Regions from separate parts of the Paracidovorax wautersii genome, predicted to be linked through region 4. Evidence: predicted binding sites of a transcription regulator. Region 4 holds the regulator's gene; each other region holds the start of a gene.

Region 1 (7,235 bases), 270 kb from region 4:
TACCACGCCCAGACCGGTGGCAATCCCTCCATCGTCCCGGCTCAAAGCGGAAACCTCCCAATATTCGTTTCTCTCTCCGGATGGGATGAGGTATCCGCCGGCCTTGTCCGGTTGGCTACACGTACGCCAGTCCAGCCGATCCCATCGCCGCGCGCCGTAGCATCCCACGACATCGCACTGCGCAAACGCCAGGTCCAATTGCGTCCAAAAGTCGTGACGCCAGAAATCAACGTTTGCGTGCACGCAGACCAGAAAATCTGTCTCACCGTCGTTTACAAGCCGCTCGTATGTACGCGACTTTTCACTGGATGCGCATTGCACAAAACGCATGTGGGCAGATGTAGGCGGATCAAGCTCGCTTAACCGCGCCGAATACTTCTCAAAAATGCTGCTGTCCTCCGTCACGATGCAAACAACGATCTGACGAGGCTCGGCCGATCCAGATGTCAGCAGATCGCCCTGCTGTGTAAGGACATGGCCGTCGGCGAGCACACGAGAGGCGCACTGCAGTAGGTCACGCTGGCAGCGCTCAGAATAGCTAAGCGTTTGAAACTGAAAGAGAGCCTGCACTGCTTCACTGGCTGCGCCGGGTCGCCCATCGAGTAGGAGAAAGCGGGCCTCATTGACCAACCCCTTGACTTGATCCTCCACCTCGGAGAATTCTGAGCGGCGCTCTTTCAAATAGTCGGCCGCCTCTCCGAAGCGTCCTAGGCTGGTCAAACGCTCCGTCCAGAGTACATGCGCTGCACCACAATATGGGTGCAGATCGAGACAATAATCTACGATGCGACGGGCAACGCCAAACTGCCCATACCGTAGCGCAATCAGGGAGCGACGCACTAACTCCTGCGCCGGAAGCACGTGGGATGCTTGATCGATCACCGGGTCGGGTGGCGCTTCAAGCCAGTTGCGGTAAAAACTTTCTACGTCGCGCGCGAACATCTCTCCGTTCCCAAGAGACGTTGTTTCAAAGCGCTGACGAGCTTCTCGACGAAAACGGCAGAGCTCCTCGATATCTTGTGCGCCACGCACCGCTTGGTCGACATAAGCCTGTGCGCTGTCCACTATCCAAGCTTCGGCACCAAGGTTCTTCATGATGGATTCACCCATGCGCGAAGCAAGCGCCCGCCCCTTACGCGATAACACAGGGACGCCTGAATACGTGGCAAAGCAGGTCGTCGTTCCACCGTTGAAGGGGTATGTGTCGAGGACGATGTCGATATCGTTGTACGCTGCGAATAAATCTCGAGGCATCGTGGGTGGGAGAAGTTCCACCTGTTCAGGGCGGATCCCGGAACGGAGGAGCGATGTCTCAAAGGCTGATTTGCGTAGCGGATCGGCAAAATTCACGGCACGAATCACCAAACGGCTTCCCGGCAAGCGAGCAAGCACCTGCCCCCAGCATTCCATCGTTTCCGCAGACACCTTTCCGATATTTCCAAAGCAGCCGAACGTGACGTAACCCTTGGACAAAACCGGCGGGTCTGAGGGGGCTGGTATTTCCGTCTTCGGATCAAAGCACCAGAAAGACTGAGGAAGAACCGCCGGCGCCTCGCTATATAGTGCAGGCATCTGCGGATCCACCAAGTGCCGATCCAGCAATTTGGCGTCAATCGTTTTCAGGCCGGTCGTGGGTGGATAGCCCAGCCCTGTCACCTGCAACGCTGCAAATCGGTAGCGCAGCATATCCAGGCGATTGGCTGAAGTATGGCCCGCCAGTTCAACCAAGACATCCAATTCGTGGCTATGCAGCAATTCGGCTAGCTCATCATCACTCATCGGTGCGACGGCAAAAAAATGGTCTGCAGCGCTTTTCATAAGCGCCGTTTGCTCGTCCTCACTGTAATGGTCGTGGTACAAAAAAATCTCGATCGCAGCACGATCGTGCCCTTCCAGCAAAGGCCGGAAGAAGTACCGGACAGAATGTTCACGAAAATCGGGTGACCAATAACCCACCCGCAACTTGCGCCCCTGGACAGAGGCGGGGCGCCGGTGGGTAGCAGGGAGAGCAGGGCCTATTTCGTGAGGGCGAGGCAGTAACGTGTTCGCCCAGAACTTGTGCTCTGCCGCCAGACGAATCTCGTTTTGCTCTACATATGTGGCTGTAAAAAGAAAGAGGTCGGCCGCCCTGGGCGCGTCGAAATCACCGAGCCAAGCATGGAGCGTATGCTCGATGGAAGCCTCCGCTTCTCCCATCGAAAAAAGCAAAGATGCATAACCGGCCCTCATGCCAGGCAGGCCAGGGGCCTGGATCCGGGCCTTAGCCAACAAATCCAGGGCTTCCGCAGTTCGACAGCGGCCCTTCAACACATTCGCATAGTTAGCGATAGACGGCAAATGGCTGTCATCCAGCGAGTATGCCAAGTCAAAATATCGAATGGCATCGTTTTCTCTGCCAACAGTCGCAAGAGCCGCCCCTAAGTTGTTCAAGGCATCCACGTCATGCGGCCGATGCTTGAGGTACTTTATCCATACCTCGATCGATTCCCTGAGCCGGCGCTGGTCGTAAAGTTTGGCGGCATCGCTTAGTAACGCCCCTACATCGGCGGCCGATGATTGCGTCAAAGAATTAGCGGACCGTCGTACAAATAATCTCTTGGCATATTCCAACAGCATGGGCGGCAGGGTCTTTAGAGTTGATCTGGTTTTCGACGCGAAGACTCTACGATGAGACCTTCGACCGCGATATCGATAAACTGCTTCGGGTAGCCCGCATCTTTTAACGCCCATCGGAAATTATTGGCCAGCACGGCCCTGCCCCAAAATCCCCGACCGACTTCAACCTCTTGATTGAGCTTACCGAAGGCCTGCTCCAACACCCGCGTAATACGATTTGCAGATAACGTGTGAATTCGATCACTCACAGTCTTCGGTGGAAGGCTTCTGATCAAGTGCTCAGCCACGCCTGCTGCCATTTGCTTTTCACGCTGAAAGGAAAACCTTTCAAATATGGACATTCTAGGAGCCCCGTTGTACTGTTTCATTTTCTACTCGCAAAACAATGTCAAGAAGCGTTGGCTGCCTGCATGAGGACTGGATGCAGACACCACCGGATGCTCTCAATAAGAACATACGGACTGAAGCTGCAAATTCGGCCCCATACTTCAACCGGCTCTGTCGAAATAGACGCCAAAAGCGAATCAGCAAAAAAAAACCTGGCTGGATGAGCAGCCAGGCTTACCGCACCACCGAGAAGACGGACTCTTCTCGGAAGCGGCGACTTTCGCAAATACGATCAGCCGCGGCAGGACGACGGCAGGTACTTAGCAGGCGTACCGCTGCAGGTCCATGTGATCGTACCACCCGTGGTGACACCACTGAGAGACACCGTGACGGCCGAAGGACCGCCCACTGCAGAAGACGCGCCAATGACGGTGATCGCGGCACCGCTCGTAGCGGTTCCGACGCTTGCAGACGAGACCTTGCCGATTTGCGCGATAGAACAGTCCGAACTGATAGCAGCAGGCAACGAGCCGTTAGCCTGGAAGGCCTCCGTCACGCACGTACGTGCGGAGCTCGCCGCCAGAACCAGTTCCGACACTTTCGCGCGGACCGTGTAGTCTTGGTAAGCAGGCAGTGCCACGGCAGCCAGAATACCGATGATCGCCACCACGATCATCAGTTCGATCAGGGTGAAACCCTGTTGCAGAGTACGCTTCATAAATCTCTCCTTGGAGTAATTGCACGAACCTGCAGAAAATTCTCCAGGTCATGCTTGTACAGCAGTTACCGTGCCATGACCCATTACGCGAGTAGTACCTTAGCGCGCCTCCACTTCGACATTTTTGTCACTCCAGGCGGACGCATTTCGTTGCCCGGGGCAACACATACTGACGCGTTTGGCACATCCTAAAGCTGAGCAAACTCCATGGCGGTGCCGGCTAACTCCACCCGATCTCCGTCCTTCAGCGCGACAGGTTCGGCCCCCAGGGACTGACCATTTAGTAACGGCGGCTGAACGCCATCCACATGCGCCAGCACGAAGGCGTGCGGGCGCCGAGTGATCGACGCCACCGTGGATCCGGGCTTGCCTATGGTGGTAACGACCTTGGTCAAGGCCAGTTCGCGGCCGGCTGCTGCGCCCGAGAGCACGCGAATGGAGCCATTCAGAGCCACAGGCTGCGCGGCGGCCGTCGACGTCAGCGGGGCTGGCCTCGAAGTCAAAGGTCGCGGAGCCTCCATACCGGGCGTGAAAACCAAGGTCTTGTCGAAGCTATCCGCCTCTGCGTCGCCTACGAAGCGGATTTTGTACTTGCCCACTTCGATCATGTCGCCGTGGTTGAGCGCCTGGCGCTTGGTGGATTGCCCGTTGACGTAGGTGCCGTTGGTGCTGCCCAGGTCTTCGATCTCCACGGCGTCGCCCACGATGTGGAGGACGGCATGCTCGCCGCTGATCGCTAGGTTGTCGATCACCACGTCGTTGTACGGCCGGCGCCCGAGCGTTGTGCGCTCCTTGAGCAACTGGACTTCCTTGATCACCACCCCGTCAATCGACACGACCATTTTGGGCATGTTCCGCTCCTCGCTCATTCAGCCAACGGCTTGTTTGTAGATTTGTTCTTTGCTCTGCCCATGCCCATCCCATGGACACACGGCACTCGATGCGATGCGCGCCTGCGGTCCGCTAGGCCGCCGCACTTTGCACCAGCACGACGCTGACGTTGTCCCGCCCGCCAAGGGCATTGGCCAAGGACACCATCTGCTGCGCCTTGTCTTCCAAAGCAATTGGCATGCGCGCCACGGAGGCAAGATCCTCGTCGTTCACCATGTCGGTCAGCCCATCTGAGCACAGAATAAAGAGGTCCCCAGGCCGCACCGCGAATTCGTTGATGTCCGGCTCGGCGATGACATCCACGCCCAAAGCCCGGGTCACCAGGTTCCGGCAACCGGAAACTGCGGCTTGCTGCGGAGTCATGAACCCTGCGTCGATCTGCTCCTGCAGCCACGAATGGTCTTTGGTGATCTGCTGAAGCACCCCGCCCCGCAGCCGATAGCAGCGGGAGTCTCCGATGTGTGCCAAGGTCAGGTGCGTGTCGTGAAAAGCGGCCACCACCAGCGTCGTGCCCATGCCAGCGTAAGCGGCATTGGAGAGAGAGGCATCCAGGATGGCCCGATTGGCACTGTCGATGCAGGCGGCCAGAGCCCGCCGCACGCCAGACAGGGCTGCGTCTTCGCCCCACTGAGCCAGCCAGAGAGCAAGCTCATCGCCCACCAGCGATGTGGCCATCGCCGCCGCTACTTCCCCCGCGTTGTAGCCCCCCATGCCATCGGCCAACAGCGCGAGCCGGGCGGGTACATGGAAGGCCACCGAATCCTCGTTGTTTGCCCGGACCTGCCCCCGGTCGGTCACCGCGCAGAACTCGTAGCGCAGCGCGGAGGGGCCGGTCAGGCGCACCATGCGAGACCTCTGCAGGGCGGGATGCCGGCGGGCGCAGCGGACTCTACCGACGTGTCTAAAAATGGCGCCATGTCGTGCTTTGGTGCGTTGGACCGGGCATCATAGACGACAGTTTCCGAAACACGCGTCGCCATAGGTTGTGCATAACAGCACAGCGACGGGACGGCCAAGCCAGAAGACTGCGAGCGGGCGGGCCTGCCGCCCATCAGGACGCGGCCAGAGCACGCAGTCTCTAACCGAAAAGGCGCTCAGCCGGCAACCGCTGCCCTCTGCGAGCGGGCCTGAAGGAACTTGCCCAACCCCACCACGAACAACGCTCCCAGGCCGGCCGCGATGTAATGCAACGCAGGATGTGCCAGCGCGTAGTCGCGCAGGAAGGCGTCGCTGGCGATCGTTTCGCCGCCCACCCAGCCGATCAGGCCGGCACCCAGCAGGATGATGATGGGGAAGCGCTCCATGAGCTTGATCATCAGCGTGCTGCCGAAGATCACCAGCGGGATGCTGATGGCCAGGCCGAGGATGAGCAGGACCATGTTGCCGTGCGCGGCTGCGGCCACGGCGATCACGTTGTCAAGGCTCATCACCAGGTCGGCGATTAGGATGGTGCGCACGGCCGCCATGAGGCCGCCACCCGACTTGCCTTGTTCGCCTTCGTCATCACTGTCGGTCAGCAGTTGCAGACCGATCCACAGCAGAAGGCAGCCGCCGACGATCTGCAGGAACGACAGTTCCAACAGCTTGGCCGCCACCACGGTGAGCACGATGCGCAGGAACACGGCGGCGCCGGAGCCCCAGAAGATGGCTTTTTTCTGCTGATGCGGGGGGAGGGAGCGCGCTGCGAGCGCGATGACGACGGCGTTGTCGCCCGAGAGGATGATGTTGATCCAGACGATCTTCACCAGGCCGATCCAGAAATCGGCCGAATTCACGAATTCCATTGCAATAGCTCCGCTGTTATGAATGAAGAAGCGCCCGGAACATGCGTTACGGGCGCTTCTCTTTTTTGGAACTGGCAGTGTATCGGGCGCATGCACCCGCTTCGTCCGTAGTTCTGCTTATGCAGCAGAACCGCGGCGATGGGCTTATTACTTCAGTTGGGCCTTCAGCAGCTTGCCCAGTTCGGACGGGTTGCGCGTGATGATGAAGCCGGACTCTTCCATGATGGCGAGCTTGGCATCCGCCGTGTCGGCACCACCGGAGATCAGCGCACCGGCGTGGCCCATGCGCTTGCCGGGAGGGGCGGTCACGCCAGCGATGAAGCCGACGATGGGCTTCTTCATGTTGGCCTTGCACCATTGGGCGGCTTCGGCTTCGTCCGGACCACCGATTTCACCGATCATGATGACGGCGTCGGTATCGGGATCGTCGTTGAAAGCCTTCATCACGTCGATGTGCTTCAGGCCGTTGATGGGGTCGCCACCAATGCCCACGGCGCTCGACTGGCCCAGGCCGACTTCCGTCAGCATGGCCACGGCTTCGTACGTCAGCGTGCCCGAACGGGACACCACGCCGATACGGCCCTTGCGGTGGATGTGACCGGGCATGATGCCGATCTTGATCTCGTCAGGCGTGATCAGGCCGGGGCAGTTGGGGCCCAGCAGCAGGGTCTTCTTGCCGCCGGCGGCTTCCTTGGCCTTCATCTTGTTGCGCACTTCGAGCATGTCGCGCACGGGGATGCCTTCGGTGATGCAGATGGCCATGTCCAGGTCGGCCTCGACGGCTTCCCAGATCGCGGCCGCAGCGCCTGCGGGCGGCACGTAGATCACCGACACGGTCGCACCGGTCTGCTGAGCGGCTTCCTTGACGCTGCCGTAGATCGGGATGTTGAAGATCGACT
Region 2 (7,235 bases), 3.6 Mb from region 4:
CTGGTTCTGCGTCTCCCACACTTCGGTGGTGAGCGCGCCGCGCACGGCCCGCGCGTTCTCGCGTGCAGCGCGCAGGCAGGACACGATGGACGACGGGTTGTTGCCGTCGCGCACCATGAAGTCCAGCACGCCGGCCGGCGTGACCTCGCCATGCTTGGCCGTGTAGGCCGGCATGAGTTCGCTGATGGACAGCAGGCCCTGCCAGCTTTCCTGCGCCATGGCCGCGGACTGCGGCAGCAGCGAGGTCTCGTAGCTCACGCTGAGCATGCGGGCGGTGTTTTCTGCCCGCTCGGTGTAGCGGGACATCCAGAACAAATGGTCAGCGGTACGACTCAGCATGCAGCCTCCTCGGGCAGAAAACCCCGCACGCGCTGCGCGCGCTGGCTGTGTTGTAGCGAAAGCGCGCCTGCGGCTTGCTTTTCTGCCCGCTCGGTGTAGCGGGACATCCAGAACAAATGGTCAGCGGTACGACTCAGCATGCAGCCTCCTCGGGCAGAAAACACCGCACGCGCTGCGCGCGCTGGCTGTGTTGTAGCGAAAGCGCGCCTACGGCTTGCTTTTCTGCCCGCTCGGCGCGGCGGGACATCCAGAACAAATGATCAGCGGTACGGCTCAGCATCTCACGCCCCTCCCAACGTTTGCGTCATGGCGCCCAGCGACTGGGCGGTGCCGCCGAGCGACTGGCTCTGCTCCGGCCACGGCAACGGCGGCGCGGCGCTGTCCTCGCCCAGAACCCAGGTGTCCTTGGTGCCGCCGCCCTGGGACGAATTGACGACCAACGAGCCTTCCTTGAGCGCCACGCGCGTGAGGCCGCCGGCGACCATCTGCACCTTCTGGCCCGAGAGCACGAACGGGCGCAGGTCGATGTGGCGCGGGGCGATGCCCGATTCCACATAGGTGGGGCAGCTGGACAGCGACAGCGTCGGCTGGGCGATGTAGCCCGAGGGGTTGGCGACGAGCGCCGCGCGGAACTCCTCGATCTCGGCCTTGGAGGCCGCCGGGCCGATCAGCATGCCGTAGCCGCCGGCGCCGTGCACTTCCTTTACGACCAGTTCGTGCAGGTGGTCGAGCACGTACTTCAGGTCGCCCTCCTTGCGGCACATCCAGGTCGGCACGTTGGACAGGATGGGCTCCTCCCCCAGGTAGAAGCGGATCATCTCCGGCACGTACGGGTACACCGACTTGTCGTCGGCGATGCCCGTGCCCACCGCGTTGCAGATGGCGACGTTGCCGGCGCGGTAGGCGCTCATCAGGCCGGCGCAGCCCAGCGTGGAGGTGGGGCGGAACACCTGCGGGTCGAGGAAGTCGTCGTCCACACGGCGGTAGATCACGTCCACGCGCTGCAGGCCGCGCGTGGTGCGCATGAAGACGAAGTTGTCCTTGACGACCAGGTCCTGCCCTTCGACCAGTTCCACGCCCATCTGCTGGGCCAGGAAGGCATGCTCGAAGTAGGCGCTGTTGTACATGCCGGGCGTGAGCACCACCACCGTGGGCTCGGCCGAGGTGGGCGGCGCGCTGGCGCGCAGCGTATCCAGCAGCAGGTCGGGGTAATGGGCGACCGGCGCCACCTTGTGCAGCGAGAACAGCTCGGGAAAGAGCCGCATCATCATCTTGCGGTTCTCCAGCATGTACGACACGCCGGATGGCACGCGCAGGTTGTCCTCCAGCACGTAGTACACGCCATCGCCCTTGGCGTCGGGCGCCCGCACGATGTCGATGCCGCTGATGTGCGAATAGATGTTCTGGGGCACGTCCACGCCCACCATCTCGGGGCGGAACTGGGCGTTCTGCAGGATCAGATCGGCGGGGACGATGCCGGCCTGGATGATCTCCTGCCCGTGGTAGACGTCATGGATGAAGCGGTTGAGCGCCGTGACGCGCTGCACGAGCCCCTGCTGCATGCGCAGCCATTCGTGCGAGGGAATGATGCGCGGGATCAAGTCGAAGGGAATGAGCCGCTCGGTGCCGGCGCCGTCCTCGTCCTTGGCGCCGTACACGGCGAAGGTGATGCCGACGCGGCGGAAGATCATCTCCGCCTCCGATCGGCGGGCCTGCATCGCTTCTTCCGGCTGCTTGGCCAGCCACTGGCCATAGCGCTTGTAATGTGCACGCACGTCGCTGCCCTCGAACGGCAGCATCGCGTACATCTCGTCGAACTTCTGCATAAAGCGGTGCCTCCTGTGGAAACGCGTGACACGGTTCATGGGACGCACATTGCAGGACACATGCAGACAGGCCGCACACCAGCGAGCGCGCCCATGAAGTGCCAGCACGCTATCAGCAGCATAGCAAGTTGCGCGCCCACTTCCGGAAAGCCGTGTGAAAGACAGGCGGCCGGGCCCGCGTAGGCAGCCAGGCCGCGCCCTGCCCCCCGCGCCTGCGGGCGCCGCGCGCTCAGTCTTCGGCGGTGGGCGCCGCCGCTGGCAGCGTGTGGTGCCATACCCTGCGGCCCGCCTCGCGCTCGCACTGCACGGACTGTGGGCGGTCGGACGCCCACGTCGCGGCGCCGCAGCGGGCCGTTTCCACCAGCAGCGCCCCCCGCTGCCGGTAGCGGGCCGCCACCTCGGATGCTGGATGGCCGAAACGGTTGCGATAGCCGGCCTGCACCAGTGCAGTGCGAGGCCGTACGGCGTCCAGAAACGCCTCGCTGGACGAGGTCTTGCTGCCGTGGTGCGGCACCAGCAGCACGTCGGCCGCCACATCTTCGCCACGCTGGAGCAGCGCGGACTCCTGTGCACGCTCGATGTCGCCGACCAGCAGCGCGACGGCGCCCCGTCCCCCGCCTGCCGCAGCCACCGGTGCGGCAGCGATGCGCAGCACGCACGACGCGGCATTGGGCTTGGCGGCCTCTGTGCGGTCCGCCGGTGACGGATGCAGCACCTCGAACGCCACGCCATCCCACTGCCAGCGCTGACCGGCCACGCACGGCACCACCGGTCGCAGCGCCTGCAGCGGATGCCCGGCCTCGATGGAGCCCCGCACCGCCGCCTGGGGCTGCTGCGCCAGCACCGCGGCCGCGCCGCCGGTATGGTCCAGATCGCGGTGGCTCAGCACCAGCAGATCCAGCCGCTCGCCAAGGGCCCGCAGCAGCGGCACCAGCACGCGCTGGCCCGCGTCGCTGTCCTGGTGGTAGCGCGGCCCCGCGTCGTAGAGCAACGCGTGGCCGGCGGTGCGCACCAGCACGGCCTGGCCCTGGCCCACATCCACCGCCATCAGGTCGAACTGGCCGGCCGCCGGCCGCGCCGGCTGCCACCACAGGGCGGGCAGCAACAAGGGCAGGCCCAGCAGTCGCACGCCCCAAGGCAGACGCAGCGCCAGCAACGTGCCACCCACCACCGCCACGGCGCCGGCCCACAAAGGGGCGATGGGCAGCGACACCTGGGCCCACGGCCACTGCGCAAGCCATTGCAGGCCGGCAGACAGCGGCAGCACGCACCAGGCGGCCGCGTCCCACAGCGGGGCCCAGAGCACTCCCGCCAGCGCCAGCGGCGTGAGCACCAGCGTCGTCCACGGAATGGCCACGAGGTTGGCGGCCATCCCGACGACGGACATCTGCCCGAAGAGCAGCAAGGTGAGCGGCGTGAGCGCCAGGGTGACCGTCCACTGCTCGCGCAGCAAGGCCACGCCCCGGCCGCGCCATCCCTGAGGGGCGCCACGCGCGCCATGGACGGGGTCGCTCGCGAACAGCACGGCCACCGCGACGAAGCTCAGCCAGAAGCCGGCCTGCAGCAGCGCCCACGGGTCGGCGACCACCACCACAGCGCAGGCCAGCAGCCACACCTGCGGCCACGGCCAGCGCCGCCCGGACAGCCGCAGCAGCGCGACCGTGGCGAGCATGCACACCGTGCGCTGCGCCGGCACGCCCCAGCCGCTGAACAGCGCGTAGCCGGCGGCCAGCGCCACGCCGCATGCCAGGGCCGCCGAGGGTGCCGGCACGGCCAGGCACAGCCGCTGGGAACGCCGCCACAGCGCGCCAGCCACCGCCGCGGCGATCCACGCGAAGAGCGTGATGTGCAGACCGCTGATGCTCATTAGGTGGGCCACGCCCGTGGCGCGGAAGACATCCCAGTCGGCGCGGTCGATCGCGCGCTGGTCGCCCGTGACCAGCGCAGCGACCACGCCGGCCGCACGGCGCCGCGCCGTGTCCGCCGGGTCTTGCGATGCCGCCAGACGCTGCACGATGGCATCGCGCACGTGCTGCCGCGCCTGCTCCACAGGGTATCGCCATGTGCTGGCCAGGCGCACGGGCGCTTCATGGCGTGCCCCGTCGCGCACATAGCCCACGGCCTGCACGCCCTGCTCCCACAGCAGCAGTTCGTAGTCGAACCCATGCGGGTTGTGCGCGCCGTGCGGGGCCTTGAGCCGCACCGTCATCGCCCAGCGCTCGCCCGCGCGCACCGCGGGCAACGGCTCTGACGGGGCGGCCGCCGCCGGCGCATCGCGTGTAAACGAGGAGGACGCATACCACGACACGTCGATCAGCGGCGGCACGGCCACAACCGTCCCGTCAAGGCGGGCCTCTTCCACGGCCATCCGCAGGCGCAGCCCGGCATCGCTCGCCTGCGGCATGGCCGCCACCACAGCGGCGATGCGCATGTCGCGGCCTTCCAGCGCGGGCGGCAGGGCGTCGGCCAGGAACATCGAGGCGCGCAGTCCGCACACGCCGAACAGCAGCAAAGCGCCCCCCGCTGCCGCAGCCGCGGCGCCGGCACGGCCGTGCCTCCAGGGGCGCCCGCCCGGGCGCGCCGGCGCCGCACGCAGCAGCCATAGCGCTGCGCAGCAGGACAGTCCAGCGGCCACCAGCGCCAGATAGGCGCTGCGCGGCCACAGAGCCGCCTGCTGCAACTGTGCGGCCGTGCCCAGCAGGCCGCCGGCCAACCACCAGGGCAGTCGCCAGGGCTGGCCAGCGCCATGCCTTTCAGGTGGCCTTGCAACGGCCGCCTTGCCGTCCGCAGCAACGGCGGCCGGCTGCAGGTTCGGGCGGTGCAAGGCATCCATCCGCACATGCTAGTGCCTGCCGCCGCACCGGTGCGGCGGCCTCGGCGTGTGTAACATGCGGGGCTGCCTGCAGCGCAGCGCCGAGGGCGCCGCCCCGCCGCCTGCCTGGGCCCCACGGCCGGCCGCCGCGCTGGATGTTTTGTTTTTTGCCGCAAGGATTGCCATGAGCGTTTACGACAAGCTGAAAGAACTCGATATCACCCTGCCCCCGGTGGCTGTGCCCGCCGCCGCGTACGTGCCGTACGTGCAGACCGGCAACCTGGTGTTCCTCTCCGGCCACATCGCGCGCAAGGACGGCAAGCCCTGGTCGGCCCAGTTCGGCCGCGACATCACGGTCGAGGAAGGCAAGCAGGCCGCCCGCGCGGTCGCCATCGACCTGCTGGGCACGCTGCACGCGGCCACGGGCAACGACCTGAACCGCATTCAGCGCATCGTCAAGGTGATGAGCCTCGTCAACTCCACCGGCGACTTCACGGAGCAGCATCTGGTGACCAACGGTGCCAGCGAACTGTTCGGCGAAGTGTTCGGCGACAAGGGCAAGCACGCCCGCAGCGCCTTCGGCGTGGCCCAGATCCCCATGGGCGCCTGCGTCGAGATCGAACTGATCGCCGAACTGGCCTGAGTTTCCGGGTTCGTCCGCACCGCGCCGCACCGCTGTCCTGGCGCTGCGGCGTTTTTCATTACCTCGCTCCGCCATGCCTGCTAACACCCCGCCCCTCGTTGCCGAGCCTCCGCTCGTGCTGTCCATCCAGTCCCACGTGGCCTACGGGCATGTGGGAAACGATGCGGCCATGCTGCCGCTGCAGCTGCTGGGCATCGAGCCCGTGGCCGTGCACACGGTGCAGTTCTCCAACCACACGGGCTATGGCGAATTCAAGGGCCAGGTGTTCACGCCGGCGCACATCGGCGACGTGCTGGACGGCCTGCGCGCACGCGGCGTGCTGGCGCGCTGCCAGGCCGTGCTGTCGGGCTACCTGGGCGACGCAGGCGTCGGCGAGGCCATTCTGGCGGCCGTGCAGGAGATCCGCACCCAGCGGCCCGAGGCGCATTACCTGTGCGACCCGGTGATGGGCGATGTGGGCCGCGGCGTGTTCGTGCGCCCCGGCATCCCCGAGTTCCTGCGCCGCCGCGCGCTGGCGCAGGCCAGCATCCTCACGCCCAACCAGTATGAATTCGAGATGCTGCACGGCCAGCCGCTCGGCTCGGTGGACGACGCCATCGCCGCTGCGCGCGCACTGCTGGGCAGCACGCCGGGCACCGGTCCGTCCCTGATCGTGGTGACCAGCCTGCGCACGCCCGACCTGCCCACGGACCGCCTGGCCACGCTGGCCGTCACGGCGCGCGACGCGTGGCTGGTGCAGACCCCGTTCATCGACCTGCAGCCGCTGCCCAACGGCATGGGCGACGTGTTCTCTGCGGTGCTGCTGGGCCATCTGCTGCGCGGTGCATCGGAGCCCGATGCCGTGTCCAGCGCGGTCAGCAGCCTGTACGCCCTGGTGTCGCGCACCACGCCGGGCCAGCGCGATCTCCCGCTGGTGGCCTGCCGCGAACAGATCACAGCGCCCGCGGAGCGCTTTCAGGCCACGCCCTGGACGGGTGCGTGACCGGCCGCAGGGAAAGCCCACGGCCGGCAGCGAGAGCTGCCCACCGGCTCACCAGGGAAAGTCGATCAAGTCCCCGTAGAGGCGCCGCAGGATCGCCTTGACCTCGGGCGACTGCTGGTAGATGGCGATGAACTTCAGCAGCCGCGGGTCATTCTCCTTCTCCGGCGTCGTCACCCAGCGGATGGCGTAGCGCTTCACGTTCTCGGGCACGGTGTTGTCGAACGCCAGGCCCTGCTTCTCGTCCACGCCGCCGTGCTTGGCGAAGGTCGTGTAGGTGACCACGGCGGTCACGTCCTCGAAGACACGGGCCGATTGCGCGCCTTCCACGGCGATGAGCTTGAGCTTCTTGGGGTTCGCCGTGATGTCTGCCGTCGTCGCGAGGTGGCCGGCGCCGGGCTTGAGCTTGATGAGCTCCATGGATTCGAGCAGCAGCAGCGACCGCGCGTTGTTCACAGGGTCCGACAGGATCGCGATGGTGGCGCCATCGGGCACGGCGTCGCCCTTCTTCAGCTTCTTGGAGAACAGTCCGATGGTGGTGGAGTAGCCATAGGCGATCGGCTTGAGATGCACGCCCCGGCTCTGGTTGAAGCGCTCAAGGAACGGGTAGTGCTGGAAGAAGTTGGCGTCGATCGA
Region 3 (7,235 bases), 1.8 Mb from region 4:
CGAACACCACGGCACCGTCGGAACGCAGTACCGCGACGAGGGTGGAAACGAGGTCCAGCGCGTGATAGCGCTCGGTATCGGGCTTGTCCAAAAAGTCGTCCTAAGGCGCGGGCAGACGCGCCAGTTCCCGCTTGATGCCGGCAACGTCGCTCTCGGCCCTTGCCAAGCTGGCCTTCAGTTCGGCCGTGCGCTCGATGTAGCCCTGCGGATTGCGCAACTCAAGCGCCGTGCGCTCGGGCGTGCCGTTGTTGTATTCGCGCGTGAGTTCGGCCACGCGGCTTTCGGCTTTGCGCAGTTCCGACTCGAGGATCGACCGGGCATCGGCATCGCGCGCACGCTGGTCGGATGTCGCCACACGGGGAGCATTCGAAGGCGACGGGGACGCAGCGCTGCCGCCACTGCCGCCACCGGAGGACGGCGCACCTGCGGCGGCCGGCAGACGGGGGCTTTGCAGCACGGTGACATTCCCCCCCTCCACCGGCTTGCAGCCGCGCTCCTTCGCTTGTGTGGCGTTGTTGGTGTACTCGTTGCCGCACCGGAAGATGCGATCCTGCGACCATGCCGCAAAGGGCATGAACGAGGCAGCAGCAAACAGGGCGATGAGCGGTTTCTTCATGGTTTCCTCGTGCGCATGCGGGAAGCATGCAAGACGAAGGCAAGTATCCAACAATCGATCTGGGCCGCCAACGCAGCCCGGTCGTAGCCGCGGGGCTTTGCCCCCAGCAGAAATCGGGCGTGCAAGCCCCTCATGAAAAAGGGCGGCCGAAGCCGCCCTTGCGAGATGGTGCCGCGGCAGCGCAGACCGCTGCCACGCCATGCATCACAGCGAGTAGTACATGTCGTATTCGACGGGGTGGGGAGCCATGCGGAAGCGCGTGACTTCGCCCATCTTCAGGTCGATGTAGGCATCCAGCATGGAGTCGGTGAACACGCCGCCCTTCGTCAGGAAGCTGCGGTCCTTGTCCAGGTACTCCAGCGCCTGATCGAGGCTGTGGCACACGGTGGGCACCAGCTTGTCTTCTTCGGGCGGCAGGTGGTACAGGTCCTTCGTGGCGGCTTCGCCCGGATGGATCTTGTTTTCCACGCCGTCCAGACCCGCCATCATCAGGGCGGAGAAAGCCAGGTAGGGGTTGGCCGAAGGATCGGGGAAGCGCGCTTCGATACGGCGGCCCTTCGGGTTCGCGACGTAAGGAATACGGATCGAGGCCGAGCGGTTACGGGCCGAGTAGGCCAGCTTCACAGGGGCTTCGAAGCCGGGCACCAGGCGCTTGTACGAGTTCGTGCCCGGGTTGGTGATGGCGTTCAGGGCACGGGCGTGCTTGATGATGCCGCCGATGTAGTAGAGCGCGAAGTCGGACAGACCGGCATAGCCGTCGCCGGCGAACAGGTTCTTGCCATCCTTCCAGATGGACTGGTGCACGTGCATGCCGGAGCCGTTGTCGCCGGCGTAGGGCTTGGGCATGAAGGTGGCGGTCTTGCCATAGGCGTTGGCCACGTTCCAGACCACGTACTTCAGAACCTGGGTCCAGTCGGCGCGCTCGACCAGCGTGCTGAACTTGGTACCGATTTCGTTCTGGCCGGCGCCTGCCACTTCGTGGTGGAACACTTCGACCGGGATGCCCAGGGATTCGAGGATCAGGGACATCTCGGCGCGCATGTCTTGCGTGCTGTCGACCGGGGGCACGGGGAAGTAGCCGCCCTTGACTGTGGGGCGGTGGCCGCGGTTGCCACCTTCGAGCTTGGCGCCCGAATTCCAGGGGGCTTCGTACTCTTCGATCTCGAACATGACCTTGCCGGGTTCGTTGGACCAGCGCACGCCGTCGAAGATGAAGAATTCGGGTTCCGGACCGAAGTAGGCGGTGTCGCCCAAGCCAGAGGCCTTCAGGTAGGCTTCGGCGCGCTTGGCGATGGAACGGGGATCACGGTCATAGGCCTTGCCATCGCCGGGCTCGATCACGTCGCACTGCAGGAACAGCGTCGTTTCTTCGAAGAACGGGTCGATGTTGGCCGTGTTGGGGTCGGGCATGAGTTGCATGTCCGACGCTTCGATGCCCTTCCAACCCGCCACGGACGATCCGTCAAATGCATGGCCCGACGTGAACTTGTCTTCGTCGAAGTGGGACACCGGCACGGTCACGTGCTGTTCCTTGCCACGGGTGTCGGTAAAGCGGAAGTCCACGAACTTGACTTCGTTTTCCTTCACCAGCTTCATCACGTCTGCAACGGTCTTTGCCATCAGGATCTCCAGGATTTAAGCGCTTGTTGAAAAAACGTCGAAAGAAAAGCAGTTTACGTGCCAAGAAGGCTGGGCATGCACTAAGGCGGAGCGTCGGGGCTCCCCTGTACCGCGCATGCGCTGCCCTGCACCAATGTGATACACACCTCTAGCCTGCTTCGTACCTCAAAAATTACGCACCACTTCGGGGCCGAAGTTTGCACCAATACCGTGCAAACTCTGGTGCAACAACGTCCAGGCCGCTGGAACGGCCGAAGATGGACCTTTTACCCCCAGTTCGATGTGCCGCCCATGCACAGGGTGATCGACGCTGGGCAGGCTGAACACCCGAACCTGCGGGTGGTCGCGCTCCACCTGCTCCATCAAAGGCGTCAGTGCCGCCTCCATGGCGCCGTAGATGACGACCGAATGCTCGGTCTGCGGTTGCTGGTTGAACCACTGCGAGCACTCCTGGTCGAGCACCCACTCGATCATGGGCCAGGCCATGACCGGAAAGCCTGGAACGAAGTGCACGCTGCCGCCACCAGCGCCTTGGCAGGAAAACCCCGGAATCTTGTTGTAAGGGTTGGGAATGATCTGCGCCCCCTGAGGGAACACGCCCATGTTGAGACGGTGCACGTTGTCGGGTCGATCGGGCTCATAAGCCTCACCCTGCTCTTTCGCCACATCCTGCATGCGCTCACGGATCAACGCTTCGGCCTGCGGGTGCAACTGCAGCGGCACGTTGAGGGCGTGTGCTGCGCACTGGCGCGTATGGTCGTCCGGGGTGGCGCCGATGCCGCCGCAGGAAAACACCACGTCTGTTGAAGCGAAGGCCCGCCGCAGCGTCGCGGTGATTCGCTCGGGATCATCACCCACATAGTCGGCGTATCCCAGAGAGAGGCCGCGCGCAGTCAGGAGCTCGATGACCTTGGGAAGGTGCTTGTCGGCCCGCTTGCCGGACAGTATTTCGTCGCCGACGATGATGAGACCAAATGTGGGAATCATGGGAGGGAAGAGGAGGAGGAAGACGATGGCGCCATGCCGGCGGAAGGAGCCGCAGGAGCCACGGACGCAACGGCGGCTTGGTGCAGCGCATCGCGCTCCTGCCGCAAGCGTTGCAGCGCAGCCAGCCCGAAGTGGGTGAACCACAGGGCAGAAAATGCGAACACGAGCGTGTAGATCCAGATCGCAAGGGGAATCAGTACAAGGAATGCGGCGGCAAAAACGACACCCGACGCCCAGACGATGCCGGGCGCGGCGCCCAGATACCCACACATCACGCCAATGCCCAGAAGCTTGAAGCGATGCCGCTTGAACAGTTCGATGCGCTCCTCCTTGCTAGCATGCTCGGCCAGCGCATCGAACGCCAAAACGCGGTAAGTCAGCCAGCCCCAAATCAACGGAGGAAGTATCAGCACCAGCGGCGGCACCAGCCACAGAGGCATCGAGGCCACCAACGCCAACAGCGCGGCCACCGTCGCGCCCAGCGACCACGCAAGGCTGAGCATGAAAGAGCCGCCTTTCTGTCGCTCCAGCGTGGGAAACCGGCGATCCGCCACAAGACTGACCATCGCCGGGCTCATCAGCAACGCGACCGCCAGCACGGACACGACCACCACCACGGGCACGGCAACCATTACGACCAGCAGCGGAGCCAGTACCGACGGCAGATCTGGAATTCCGAAGGCCTGCAACCAAGACCAGAGCATGGCCAGCCAATCGGAGCCTTGAAGCGCAGCCTGCGTCCATGCGACGGCCGCGGCCCACCAGAAATAGGCGGCCCCTCCTGCGATCAAAGCAATCAGCAGCAACGGCAGCAAAGACAGAGCTATGACGCGCGGCAGCACGCAATAGGCGGCGGCTCGCCAGAAGGAATCCAGAAGCTGTCCCATGCCTCAAGGATAGCGCCTGAACAAGGCCAATCTAGCCATGCCCCCACAACCGCAGAAGGCCGCGCCACTGCTGCGACCAGAAACCGCTGCCGTAATCCCGCACGCGGCCATCGGGCCCCGGCTCCACCTGGTCCCGCACCCCGGTAGGCTCGTACCGCAGCTCGAAGTTGGCCGTGCCAAAAAGCATGTCCCACCATGGAAGCAGTACGCCAAAGTTGTTGCCGCCGAGGACAGGCGGCCGCTCAGCGTGAGCGGGGCCGGCGCGCACAGGTTCAGACAGCGAAGCGACCTGTGCGCCCATCGTATGGCGCGTCGAAGGGGCCTCATGCCCGATCCCGATCGTGTGGTGCCGCCGATGGAAACGGGGGCTCACCCACAGCCGCTCGCCCCAGCGCCCGAACCACAGCCTCACATTCGCATGGTGGAAGTTTTCGCTGAGCTGCGTCAGCGCCACGATGGCAACAAACTGCCCCGGCGCCACGCCGATCAGCTGCGCCACCGTCACCACGATGAGATCGCGCAGCAAGTCATCCAGCAAATGGTTGCGATTGTCGCTCCACATCGTCATCTGCCGCTGCGAGTGATGCAGCGAGTGCAGGCGCCACCACCATTCGAAGTGGTGTTGGCCGCGGTGGATCCAATAATCCAGCAAGTCGAACACCACCAGGTATATCAGCAGGCTGACCCACGGGATATCGGTCACGCCGGGCCAGATTTCGTCCAGATGGAAGGTGCTGAGCCCGTGCACCCGCAGGAAGCCGAACAGCCCGTCCCACAGCGGGGTCACAGCGAAGAAGAGCACCAGGCGGAATACCCCCAACCGGTGAATGAGGGTGTAGAGGATGTCGACACGAATGGCTTTCGGATCCGTCACGGCCTCGACTGGCCGCCAGCGCTGCAACGGGGCAATCAACAGCAGCATGACAAGCAATTGCAGCACTCCCACCACCAGCCATCCCGTGGCGTCGTACGCATCCTCGAGCACATTGGCCAAGCCCAGCCAGAAGAGTACTGGCTGAAAGACGGACTCGAAGAGCCACTGCTGCACGCCGTCAAAGATAGCCAACATCCGGTCCATGATCCGTCCAATACCCTTCGTCAAGGCTTGGCCGCGCGGAGCGCCGCCTGGTAGTCCGGATGCTCCCGCAGCGTCCTGAAGCAAAAGCCTTGTTCCTTGAGACCTACGATGAGCGGCTCCAGCACCGCTGGAGCCCATGGATCCTTGCGTGACCAAATGCCGAGGTGAGCCAGCAAGATATCCCCGCTGCGGATGGTCCGCAGCGAGCGCTCCAGGAGGGTGGCATTGCTGACGCGCTCGCTGGGCAGTTCATCGCCCAGAAAGCCCGCCGGCGACCAACCGACATGGCTGTATCCGCAGGCCTTCGCCGCAGCCAGCAGTTCGGTGGAGGTCTTTCCGCCCGGGGCACGGAACAACGGTAGTACAGGCCGCCCGGTGAGCGCCCCCAGGCGTGTAGCAGCCCGTTGGATTTCTTCGCAGTACTGCTTGGCAGTCAAGACGAACTCCCGCCCGGCCTGAGGCCCCGCCGATGGACGGACCCGAAAGGCCGGCGCTTTGGGGGTTCCGACGTCTGCTCGCCAATACACATGATCCATCGTGTGCGAAGCGAACTCGTGCCCTTCGGCCGTGCGCGCTTTCCACCATGATGCCCAGTGGTCGCCGAGGCTGCCATCCCCTGTCTTCGTAGCCTCATTCGCAGCAAAGAAAGTGACCCGTACTTTGTGCCGGCTCAACACCTCAGCGACGAGGGGCGCGATCTCCATATGCCCCGTGTCGAACGTCAGATACACCGGCTTGTGGCATTCCGCCTGCGCCCAAGCGACCATCGGCACGACACCCAGCACGCAGAAAAGTGCGAACCAACGGCCTGCCCGTCGCACGATGCCCATCTCGTACTCTCTACCGTGCTGCGTGTTGCAGCGTCCAGACGCCGTGCGGCGACTTCCCTACACTGACCTTGTGGGCGACCTTGCGTTCCTGGGTGTCGATCACCAGCAACTTGCGCGCCCATCGGGCCGTCACATAAATCCAGCGTCCATCAGGAGAGACATCCATGCAATCCGGCCCACCCGGCGCCGGGTAGACGTCCACGACCTGGCGGGTGTGCATGTTGATCTTGCTGATGGTGTTGGCCACGCGGTTGCTGACGAACAGATGCTTGCCATCACCGGTGGCCCGAAACGCATGGGCCCCGGCTCCGGTCTTGATTCGCTGGACACTGCGGGGTTCAGTGCCTGAAACATCGAACACCTCCACGCTGTCGCTTCCCGTGAGTCCGACGAACAACTGCTTGTCGTCGCTGCTGCCGTAGACATCCGCCGGCATGGCCCCCGTCTTGATCCGCCATTTGATCTTTTGAGTGGCGATATCGATGGCGACCAGTTCGTCGCTGTCCTGCATAGTGGAGTAGACGGTGCGGCTCTGGCTGTCGACCCACAAATGGCTCGGGGTCTTGCCGGTCGCCACTCTCTGCGCAAGGGTGAGGTTCTGGCCATCCCATCGATAAAAATCTACATGGTTCAAGCGGTTGGCCGCAATGACCAGCCATTTCATATCGGGCGAAAAGCGCAGGTGGTACGGATCCAAGATGCCCCGTACCGTTCGCTGCACCTGTGCCGTCCTAGGGTCCACGAATGTCAATGTATCTGCCAGCGCATTGGCCACTACCAACGACTTCTCGTCGGGGGTCAGGTACATGTGGTGAGGCTCTTTTCCGGTCGGAATTCGGGCGGTCTCGGTCCACGTCTCAGGATTGATGACACTGATGTCGGCATCCAGCGAGTTCAGCACGAACACTGGCGGCATGCCTGCACGCGCGCCAACGCTCGCAACCACCGCAACTCCACACAACAGAGCCGAACGCACCCACTTGCTGATCAGAGAATTCAAAGAGCCTCCAAAAACGCCATACAAGCTGGCATCGCGGTTCACGACTCCCAGCCAAACCCCACTTAAACGCTACAGGGAGGAGCAGCGTTGACCCTCCCCTGGGGGCCCTACTCGACCATCTCCGGCATCATCTGAGCAGCGCGAGTTCTTCATCCTCCAGCCAACGCCACTGCCCAGGCTTCAAGTCAGAGGGGAGCCGCATGTGGCCGATCTGTGA
Region 4 (7,235 bases):
CAAGATCGCGGACATCATCGGCGTCATCGACGGCATCGCCTTCCAGACCAACATCCTGGCGTTGAACGCGGCGGTGGAAGCAGCCCGCGCAGGCGAGCAGGGCCGGGGCTTCGCCGTGGTGGCGAGCGAAGTGCGCACGCTGGCCCAGCGCAGCGCCACCGCCGCCAAGGAGATCAAGGCGCTGATCGACGCATCGGTGCAGCAGGTGAACGCCGGCAGCCGCCTGGTGCAGGACGCGGGAGCCACCATGGAGAAGGTGGTGGACAGCGTGCGGCAGGTGACCACCATCGTGGCCGAGATCAGCAACGCCAGCCAGGAGCAGAGCACCGGCATCGCCGAGATCGGCGGCGCGGTGACGCAGATGGACCAGGCCACACAGCAGAACGCCGCGCTGGTGGAGCAGGCCACCGCCGCCGCCCAGTCGCTGCAGCAGCAGGCCGCGCACCTGGCGGAAGTCGTCGCCGGCTTCAAGCTGGAGGCCCACGGGGCGGCAGCGGTGCGGCCGGCACAGGGCGCCACCGGCAGCGAACTGCGCGCCCTGCGCTGAAACCGCGGCATCGCCACGACCGGGCGGCGGCAGGCGGCGGGTGCCGCGGCTGCAAGCCCAGCGCCACCGGAGCGGCCGGTGCGATCCGGGGCTGGTGCACACAGGCCGGCCTGCGAGCCGCGGTGGTGCTCTTGTCCGCGCCGCGGCGCCGGTGCTGCCCACGCCGGTGGATTAGAATGAAAACAGGCCTTAGCCCTTACACAGCAAGCGCATATTGCTATTATTAATATAGCACTTTTCAAAAAATCACTCCCGCCGATGCCACGCCGTGTACAGCGCCCCCACACGGCCGCACTTCCCCCACGCTCCCGTACGCTCAATTCCATGGACAAAGACCAACGCTTCACCCAGGCCGCCGCTGAACTCGGCTATTCCTTCGATGGCGAGATCAAGATCGGCGGCCACTACGTGCCGCTGGTGCGCGACGGGAACACCGTGTACCTGAGCGGGCAGATCCCCCGCGTGGGCGATGTGGTGGTGGTGCAGGGGCGCGCGGGCGACACTGTCTCCCTGCCGCAGGCCCAGCACGCCGCGCGGGTCTGCGTGATGCGCGCGCTGGCGCTGCTGCAGCGGAGCCTGGGCAGCCTGGAGCAGGTACGCACGTTGCTGCGCATCACCGTGTATGTGCAGTGCACGGCCGACTTTACGCAGCAAAGCGAGGTGGCCGACGGCGCATCGGACCTGCTGTTTTCCATCCTGGGCGAGGCCGGCGCGCACACCCGCACCTCGGTGGGCGTGCAGCAGTTGCCCAAGAACGCGACGGTGGAAGTCGATCTGGTCGCCTCCGTGCACGGCCCGGCCTGAGCGCACACTGTGGCTGCCGCCAAGCAGGGCAGGCAGCCGGCCAGCGCCGCACGATCCGAACCCGATCTTCGGACGGGCGTGGGGCCAGTGCTACGTCGGCCATTCCAGCGCATTCGGAAGGCGCCAACGCCCGCCGCGCCGAAGCGCTGCCGTGCAGATCGCGGCGCCGTCCGACACGCGCGGCCCCCTGGCCGGCGCCCCGGCCCGCGCCGGGCGAGAGAAGATCTGCGCATGACCTCGCACACCGCCTCCCCCTCCTGCGCCCGTCCGGCGTCTCCCGGCTCCGCTTTGCCGCCTGCGCAGCCCCGCGGGCGGCAATGGCTGGCACTGGCCGGCTGGCTGGCGCTGGCCTTCGCCACCGCAGCCATCGGCAGCGTGGCCTCGGTGCAGGCACCGCAGTTCTATGGCCAGCTCGTGCAGCCGGAATGGGCGCCCCCGCCCTCCGTCTTCGGCCCGGTGTGGACGGTGCTGTTCGCCCTGATGGGCATCGCCGCCTGGCTGGTCTGGCGCACGCCGCAAGGCGCCGCACGGCGGCAGGCGCTGGCGCTCTTCTGCGGGCAGTTGGTACTCAATGCGCTGTGGAGCTGGCTGTTCTTCCAATGGCAGCTGGGCGCCTGGGCGCTGGCCGACATTGCCGCGCTGTGGCTGGGGGTGGCCGCCACGCTGGCGGCCTTCTGGCGCCTGCGGCCGCTGGCCGGCGCACTGCTGGTGCCCTATCTGGCCTGGATCAGCTTTGCCGCCGCCCTGAACTTCACGCTGTGGCGTCTGAACCCGCAGGTACTGGGCTGACCTGGGAAGTGCCACGCGCGCCGACGGCGCGCAGGCTCAGAGCGCCTTGCGCAGGTTGGCCGGCGCGATCTTGAGCGCCTCGCGGTACTTGGCCACGGTGCGGCGGGCGCACTCGATGCCCTGCTCTTTCAGCATCTCCGCGATCTGGCTGTCCGACAGCGGTTTGTTCGGGTTCTCGGCCGAGACGAACTGCTTGATGAGCGCCCGCACCGCCGTGCTGGAGGCATTGCCGCCCGTCTCCGTGCCCAGCCCCGAGCCGAAGAAGTACTTCAGCTCATAGGTGCCCTGCGGCGTGGCCATGTACTTGGCCGTGGTCACGCGGCTGATGGTGGATTCGTGCAGGCCCAGTTCGTCGGCGATGTCGCGCAGCACCAGCGGGCGCATGGCCAGTTCGCCATGGACGAAGAAATTCTTCTGCCGGTCCACGATGGCGCGCGACACACGCAGGATGGTGTCGAAGCGCTGCTGGATGTTCTTGATGAACCAGCGCGCCTCCTGCAGCCGCTGCTGCAGCGCCTGGTGGCCCTCGCCACCGCGGTTGCCGCGCAGCGCGCCGGCGTAGATGTCGTGCACGCGCAGGCGCGGCATCACATCCGGGTTGAGCTGCACGCTGAAGTTCTGCTGCGCGCCGCGCCCCGTCTTCTTGACGATCACGTCGGGCACGATGATGTTGCGCTCCACGTCCGTGAAGCGCCGGCCGGGCCGCGGCTCCAGCCGCGCGATGAGGGCCATGGCGCTGCGTGTGCGCTCCTCGCCGGCGCCGCAGGCCTGCGTCAGCCGCCGCACGTCGCGGCGGGCGAGCATGTCCAGCGGCTGGCGGCAGATGGCCAGGGCCGCCTGCAGCACCTCGGGGTCGCCTTCCTCGTCGTGCTGCAGCGCCTTGAGCTGCAACGTCAGGCACTCGGCCAGGCCGCGGGCGCCCACGCCCGTCGGCTCCAGGCTCTGCAGCAGGCGCAGGGCCACGGTGAAGCGGTGCACCAGCTCCTCGACCTGCTCGGGATCTTCCTCGCCGGCCAGGCTCACGGCCAGGGACTCCAGCGGCTCGTCCAGGTAGCCGTCGTCGTTGAGCGATTCGATCAAAAAGCGCAGCGCCGCCGTGTCCACCTCGGACAGCCGCAGGGACAGGGCCTGACGGTGCAGGAATTCGGTGAGCGACAGGTGGCTGCGCGCCAGCTCGGTGGCATCGGCCTCATCGCCCTCGTCGCCGCCGTTGCGGTTGCGCGCGGGGGCGTCGCCGCCCCACTCGCTGTCGTCGGGCGCCATGTCCACCGTGCCATCGCCTTCCCAGTCGGGCGTGTCGGTCGCAGCGTCGGCGGTGGCCGGGGTATCGGTATCGGATGAGGCTTCTGCAGCCGTGGTGCTTGCGCTGGATGTTCCTGAATACAGAGCATCTTCAGCGTGTCGGTCGTCTTCCTGTACGGGTGCATCGGCCTGCGCCAGGCCGAAGTCCTCGCGCGGCGCCTCTTCGGCCGTGCGCTCCAGGAACGGGTTGTCGTCGAGCATCTGCTCGACCTCCTGCGACAGCTCCAGCGTCGACAGCTGCAGCAGGCGGATGGATTGCTGCAGTTGCGGCGTGAGCGCCAGGTGTTGCGAGACGCGGAGGGAAAGGCCCTGCTTCATCGCATCAACCGGCGCACGCCGCGGCCGGGCCCATGGGGCGCCGCGTCCGGCACGAAGGGACGGATGGCAGGCAGCCCATGCTCACATCCGGAAGTGTTCGCCCAGGTAGACGCGGCGTACCTCGGGGTTGTCGACGATCTCGGCAGGCGTGCCCTGGGCCAGCACGCGGCCATCGCTGATGATGAAGGCGTGGTCGCAGATGCCCAGCGTCTCGCGCACGTTGTGGTCGGTGATGAGCACGCCGATGCCGCGCTCCTTCAGGAAGCCGATGATGCGCTGGATCTCGATCACGGCGATCGGATCGATGCCGGCGAAGGGCTCGTCGAGCAGGATGAAGCGCGGCTGCGTGGCCAGCGCACGGGCGATTTCCACGCGCCGCCGTTCACCGCCCGACAGGGCCAGCGCGGGCGACTGGCGCAGATGCTCCACGCGCAGCTCCTGCAGCAGGGCCGTCAGGCGCTCCTCGATCACGGCGCGCGTGAGCGGCTTGCCGTGCTCGTCCTTCTGCAGCTCCAGCACGGCGCGCACGTTCTCTTCCACATTGAGCTTGCGGAAGATGGAGGCCTCCTGCGGCAGGTACGACAGGCCCAGGCGCGAACGGCGGTGGATGGGCATGTCGGCCACCGACTGGCCGTCGATGCGGATGTCGCCGCCATCGCAGCGCACCAGTCCCACGATCATGTAGAACGACGTGGTCTTGCCGGCGCCGTTCGGGCCGAGCAGGCCCACGACCTCGCCCTTCTGAACCAGCATGGACACGTCCTTGACGACCTTGCGGCTGCCGTAGGACTTCTCGAGGTGCATCACCTCCAGGCGGCTTTCGCCCGTCGCCCTGGAGGCGGAGGGTGTGGAATTCGAATCGCTCACTTCGCGCCGTCGTTCAGTTGGGGGCTGGACCGCAGGGCCGGTGCCGGGGTGGCGGGCGCGTTGGCCGGCGCGGCACCCGACGCGGGCTCCTTGGGCGCCAGCACGGCACGCACGCGGCCGCCCGGCGTACCCGATGCCGTGCCGGCGGGCGCCGTGCGCTGGCCATCCACGGTGAACACATCGGTGACGTTGTTGTAGACGATGGTGGCCCCCTGCAGCTCGTCGGTCAGGGTGGCCTCGCGGTAGCGGCGCAGCTCGGCGCGGCGGATGAACTTCACGATGTCGGCCTTGCCGTCGTACTCGATCACCTCGCCCTCGCCCTCGACGTATTCGTCGGGCGCTCCGGGCAGCGTGTCGCGCTTTTGGCGGAAGAAGGCGCGCTGGCCGGCCTCCGCGGTGACCACGCCGTACTGGAAGCCGTCCGGATCCTGACGGACATCAAGCCGCGCGCCGCGCAGCACGATGGTTCCCTTGGTCATGACCACGCGGCCGGTGAAGACGCTGGTCTGCTTGAGCTCATCGTGGCGCAGCGCGTCGGCCTCGATGTTCATGGGCTTGTTGCGGTCGGCCTTCTCGGCGCGTACGCCCCATGAGGCACAGGCCAGCGCACAAAGCAGGAGGAGCGGGAGCAGTTGTTTTCTCATAGGGCACGAATCTTGCGGTCATTGTACTGACGCTGCCTGGCCTTTGCGCGGCAAAGACCCGCGATCCCGCAAAAGGCTGCACCGCACCGTCGCAGCACGCTGCAGAAAGCACAACGCGCCCGAAGGCGCGTCGCAGTCTGCGGGCATGCCGGCAGGGCCGGCACCGGGCCTCAGCCCTTGCGCGCCTGCGCTGCCAGCTGGTCGACCACCTGCAGCACGTTCTGCATGTTGCCGGCCATGGTGCCGTCGGTGTAGTAGCGGCCGGCCACGCCCATCGAGGGCACGCCTTCCACGCCATAGGCCTCCTGCAGCTGCGACGCCTTGCGCACCTGGTTGGAGACGGTGAAGGAGTTGTAGACCTCCTTGAACTTGGCCGCATCCACGCCCTGCTTGGCGATCCAGTCGAAGATCAGCTCGTCCTTGTTCAGTGGCAGGCGCTCGACGTGCACGGCGCGGAAGACCTTGGCATGCACCTCGGGCAGCTTGCCCATGCCTTCCAGCGCGAAGTACAGCTTTTGCTGCGGCACGAAGGTGGCGTTGAACGCCACCGGAACGCGGCGGATGTGCAGGTCCTTCGGGGCGGCCTTGATCCAGGCTTCCAGCGCCGGTTCGAAGGCATTGCAGTGCGGGCAGCTGTACCAGAAGAACTCGATGACCTCGACCTTGCCGGCCGAGACTTCCGTAGGCACGGGCTTGCCGAGCTTCACGTACTCCTTGCCTTCCTTGAACTGGCGGGCCTGCGCGAACGCGGGCGTGGCCAGGGGCAGCGTCAGGGCGGAGGCGGCCGCCGCAGTGGCGGCGGACAGGGAAAACTCGCGGCGTTTCATGAGACGGGACACTCCTTGGTTCGATCTGAGGTTTGTGAGCGGCAGGCGGTGCAAAAGTTCAGTTCAGCGCTGCACGCGCACCAGCGCGGATTCGACGGCCACGCCGTCCAGCTTTTCCTTCAGGGCTTCCGCATCGTCGCGCTTGGTGAACGGACCCACCCGCACCCGGAACACCGTGCGGCCGTTCTGCTCGCGCTCGCTCACCCGCGCCTCCCAGCCCAGCATGGCCAGCTTGGCGCGCTGGGCATCGGCATCGGCCTGCGTGCGGAAAGCGCCCGCCTGCACGAAGTAGTCGAACGGATCGGCACCGGGCGTAGCGGCGGCACGGGCGCGCGCCAGATCGCCCAATGGATCGGACGTGGTGGCCGGCTTGCTGGCCGCGCCGCGGGGCGCCGAGGCCGCGGCCACGGCGCTGCTGGCCGTGACGGCGGGCGTGGGCAGCGCCGGGTCGGCCACGGATGCGGCCGGCACGGTGGGGCGCGCCGGGTTCTTGCCGTACATCGGCGAATTCGGGTCCCAGTTCTTGTTGCGCTGGGCTTCGACGGCGTCCTGGTCGACCGTGCGCGGGCCGGTCTTGTTCAGGAAGGGCACGGGCACCTTGGTCACGTAGACGGCTACGCCCAGGGCCACGCCCAGGCCGACCACCACGCCCAGGATGAAGCCGACCGCGGTGCCGCCACGTTGCTGATTCTTCATACTTCTTGTACTCACATTCTTTGGGGCGCCGACACGCCCAGCACCGCCAGGCCATTGTGCAATACCTGGGCGGTGGCGGCGACCAGCGCCAGGCGTGCCTTCTTCACCGCTTCGTCGTCCACCAGGATGCGCTCGGCGTCGTAGTAGCTGTGGTAGCTGGCGGCCAGATCGCGCAGGTAGAAGGTCACGTCGTGCGGTGCCTCGCCGTCTGCGGCGGCGGTGAGCATCTCGGGGTACTTGGCCAGCTGCAGCATCAGCGCCTGGGCCTGCGGGCCGTCCAGGGCCGACAGGTCCACGTCCTTGAGCGAAGCCACGTCGCTGCCGCCGGCCTCTGCCCAGGCGCGCAGCACCGACTGGATGCGCGCATGCGCGTACTGCACGTAGTACACCGGGTTGTCGTTGTTCTGCGCCACGGCCAGGTCGACGTCGAAGGTGTATTCG

What was found. The regulator sigma-54, encoded in region 4, starts transcription at its own class of promoters, with help from an activator protein. The targets are predictions, from matches to a motif close to TGGCANGNAANCTGCTTT.
Region 1: QE399_RS05590 (pilin) is a predicted target of sigma-54. The motif match lies at 3,720-3,737, and genes of this name have one in related genera.
Region 2: QE399_RS20510 (circularly permuted type 2 ATP-grasp protein) is a predicted target of sigma-54. The motif match lies at 2,286-2,303, and genes of this name have one in related genera.
Region 3: glnA (type I glutamate--ammonia ligase) is a predicted target of sigma-54. The motif match lies at 2,282-2,299, and genes of this name have one in related genera.

Annotation. Positions count from the first base shown of each region.
Region 1 covers NZ_JAVIZX010000001.1:1,199,056-1,206,290, forward strand. Annotated here, with positions in the region: gene QE399_RS05580 (O-linked N-acetylglucosamine transferase, SPINDLY family protein) at 1-2,616, opposite strand, end outside; gene QE399_RS05585 (hypothetical protein) at 2,631-2,984, opposite strand; gene QE399_RS05590 (pilin) at 3,236-3,661, opposite strand; gene QE399_RS05595 (FHA domain-containing protein) at 3,850-4,512, opposite strand; gene QE399_RS05600 (Stp1/IreP family PP2C-type Ser/Thr phosphatase) at 4,625-5,398, opposite strand; gene QE399_RS05605 (TerC family protein) at 5,647-6,336, opposite strand; gene sucD (succinate--CoA ligase subunit alpha) at 6,484-7,235, opposite strand, start outside.
Region 2 covers NZ_JAVIZX010000001.1:4,515,136-4,522,370, forward strand. Annotated here, with positions in the region: gene QE399_RS20505 (alpha-E domain-containing protein) at 1-339, opposite strand, end outside; partial or broken gene QE399_RS20825 (alpha-E domain-containing protein) at 411-479, opposite strand; gene QE399_RS20805 (alpha-E domain-containing protein) at 473-619, opposite strand; gene QE399_RS20510 (circularly permuted type 2 ATP-grasp protein) at 621-2,165, opposite strand; gene QE399_RS20515 (DNA internalization-related competence protein ComEC/Rec2) at 2,395-4,998, opposite strand; gene QE399_RS20520 (RidA family protein) at 5,162-5,620, shown strand; gene pdxY (pyridoxal kinase PdxY) at 5,694-6,602, shown strand; gene QE399_RS20530 (MetQ/NlpA family ABC transporter substrate-binding protein) at 6,651-7,235, opposite strand, start outside.
Region 3 covers NZ_JAVIZX010000001.1:2,757,448-2,764,682, reverse strand. Annotated here, with positions in the region: gene glnL (nitrogen regulation protein NR(II)) at 1-91, opposite strand, end outside; gene QE399_RS12465 (hypothetical protein) at 101-616, opposite strand; gene glnA (type I glutamate--ammonia ligase) at 821-2,236, opposite strand; gene QE399_RS12455 (competence/damage-inducible protein A) at 2,402-3,223, opposite strand; gene QE399_RS12450 (EI24 domain-containing protein) at 3,220-4,110, opposite strand; gene QE399_RS12445 (sterol desaturase family protein) at 4,142-5,188, opposite strand; gene QE399_RS12440 (polysaccharide deacetylase family protein) at 5,209-6,018, opposite strand; gene QE399_RS12435 (YncE family protein) at 6,029-6,934, opposite strand; gene QE399_RS12430 (16S rRNA pseudouridine(516) synthase) at 7,146-7,235, opposite strand, start outside.
Region 4 covers NZ_JAVIZX010000001.1:932,776-940,010, forward strand. Annotated here, with positions in the region: gene QE399_RS04285 (methyl-accepting chemotaxis protein) at 1-547, shown strand, start outside; gene QE399_RS04290 (RidA family protein) at 872-1,351, shown strand; gene QE399_RS04295 (TspO/MBR family protein) at 1,583-2,140, shown strand; gene QE399_RS04300 (RNA polymerase factor sigma-54) at 2,177-3,760, opposite strand; gene lptB (LPS export ABC transporter ATP-binding protein) at 3,842-4,564, opposite strand; gene lptA (lipopolysaccharide transport periplasmic protein LptA) at 4,624-5,271, opposite strand; gene QE399_RS04315 (thiol:disulfide interchange protein DsbA/DsbL) at 5,442-6,098, opposite strand; gene QE399_RS04320 (SPOR domain-containing protein) at 6,162-6,794, opposite strand; gene argS (arginine--tRNA ligase) at 6,806-7,235, opposite strand, start outside.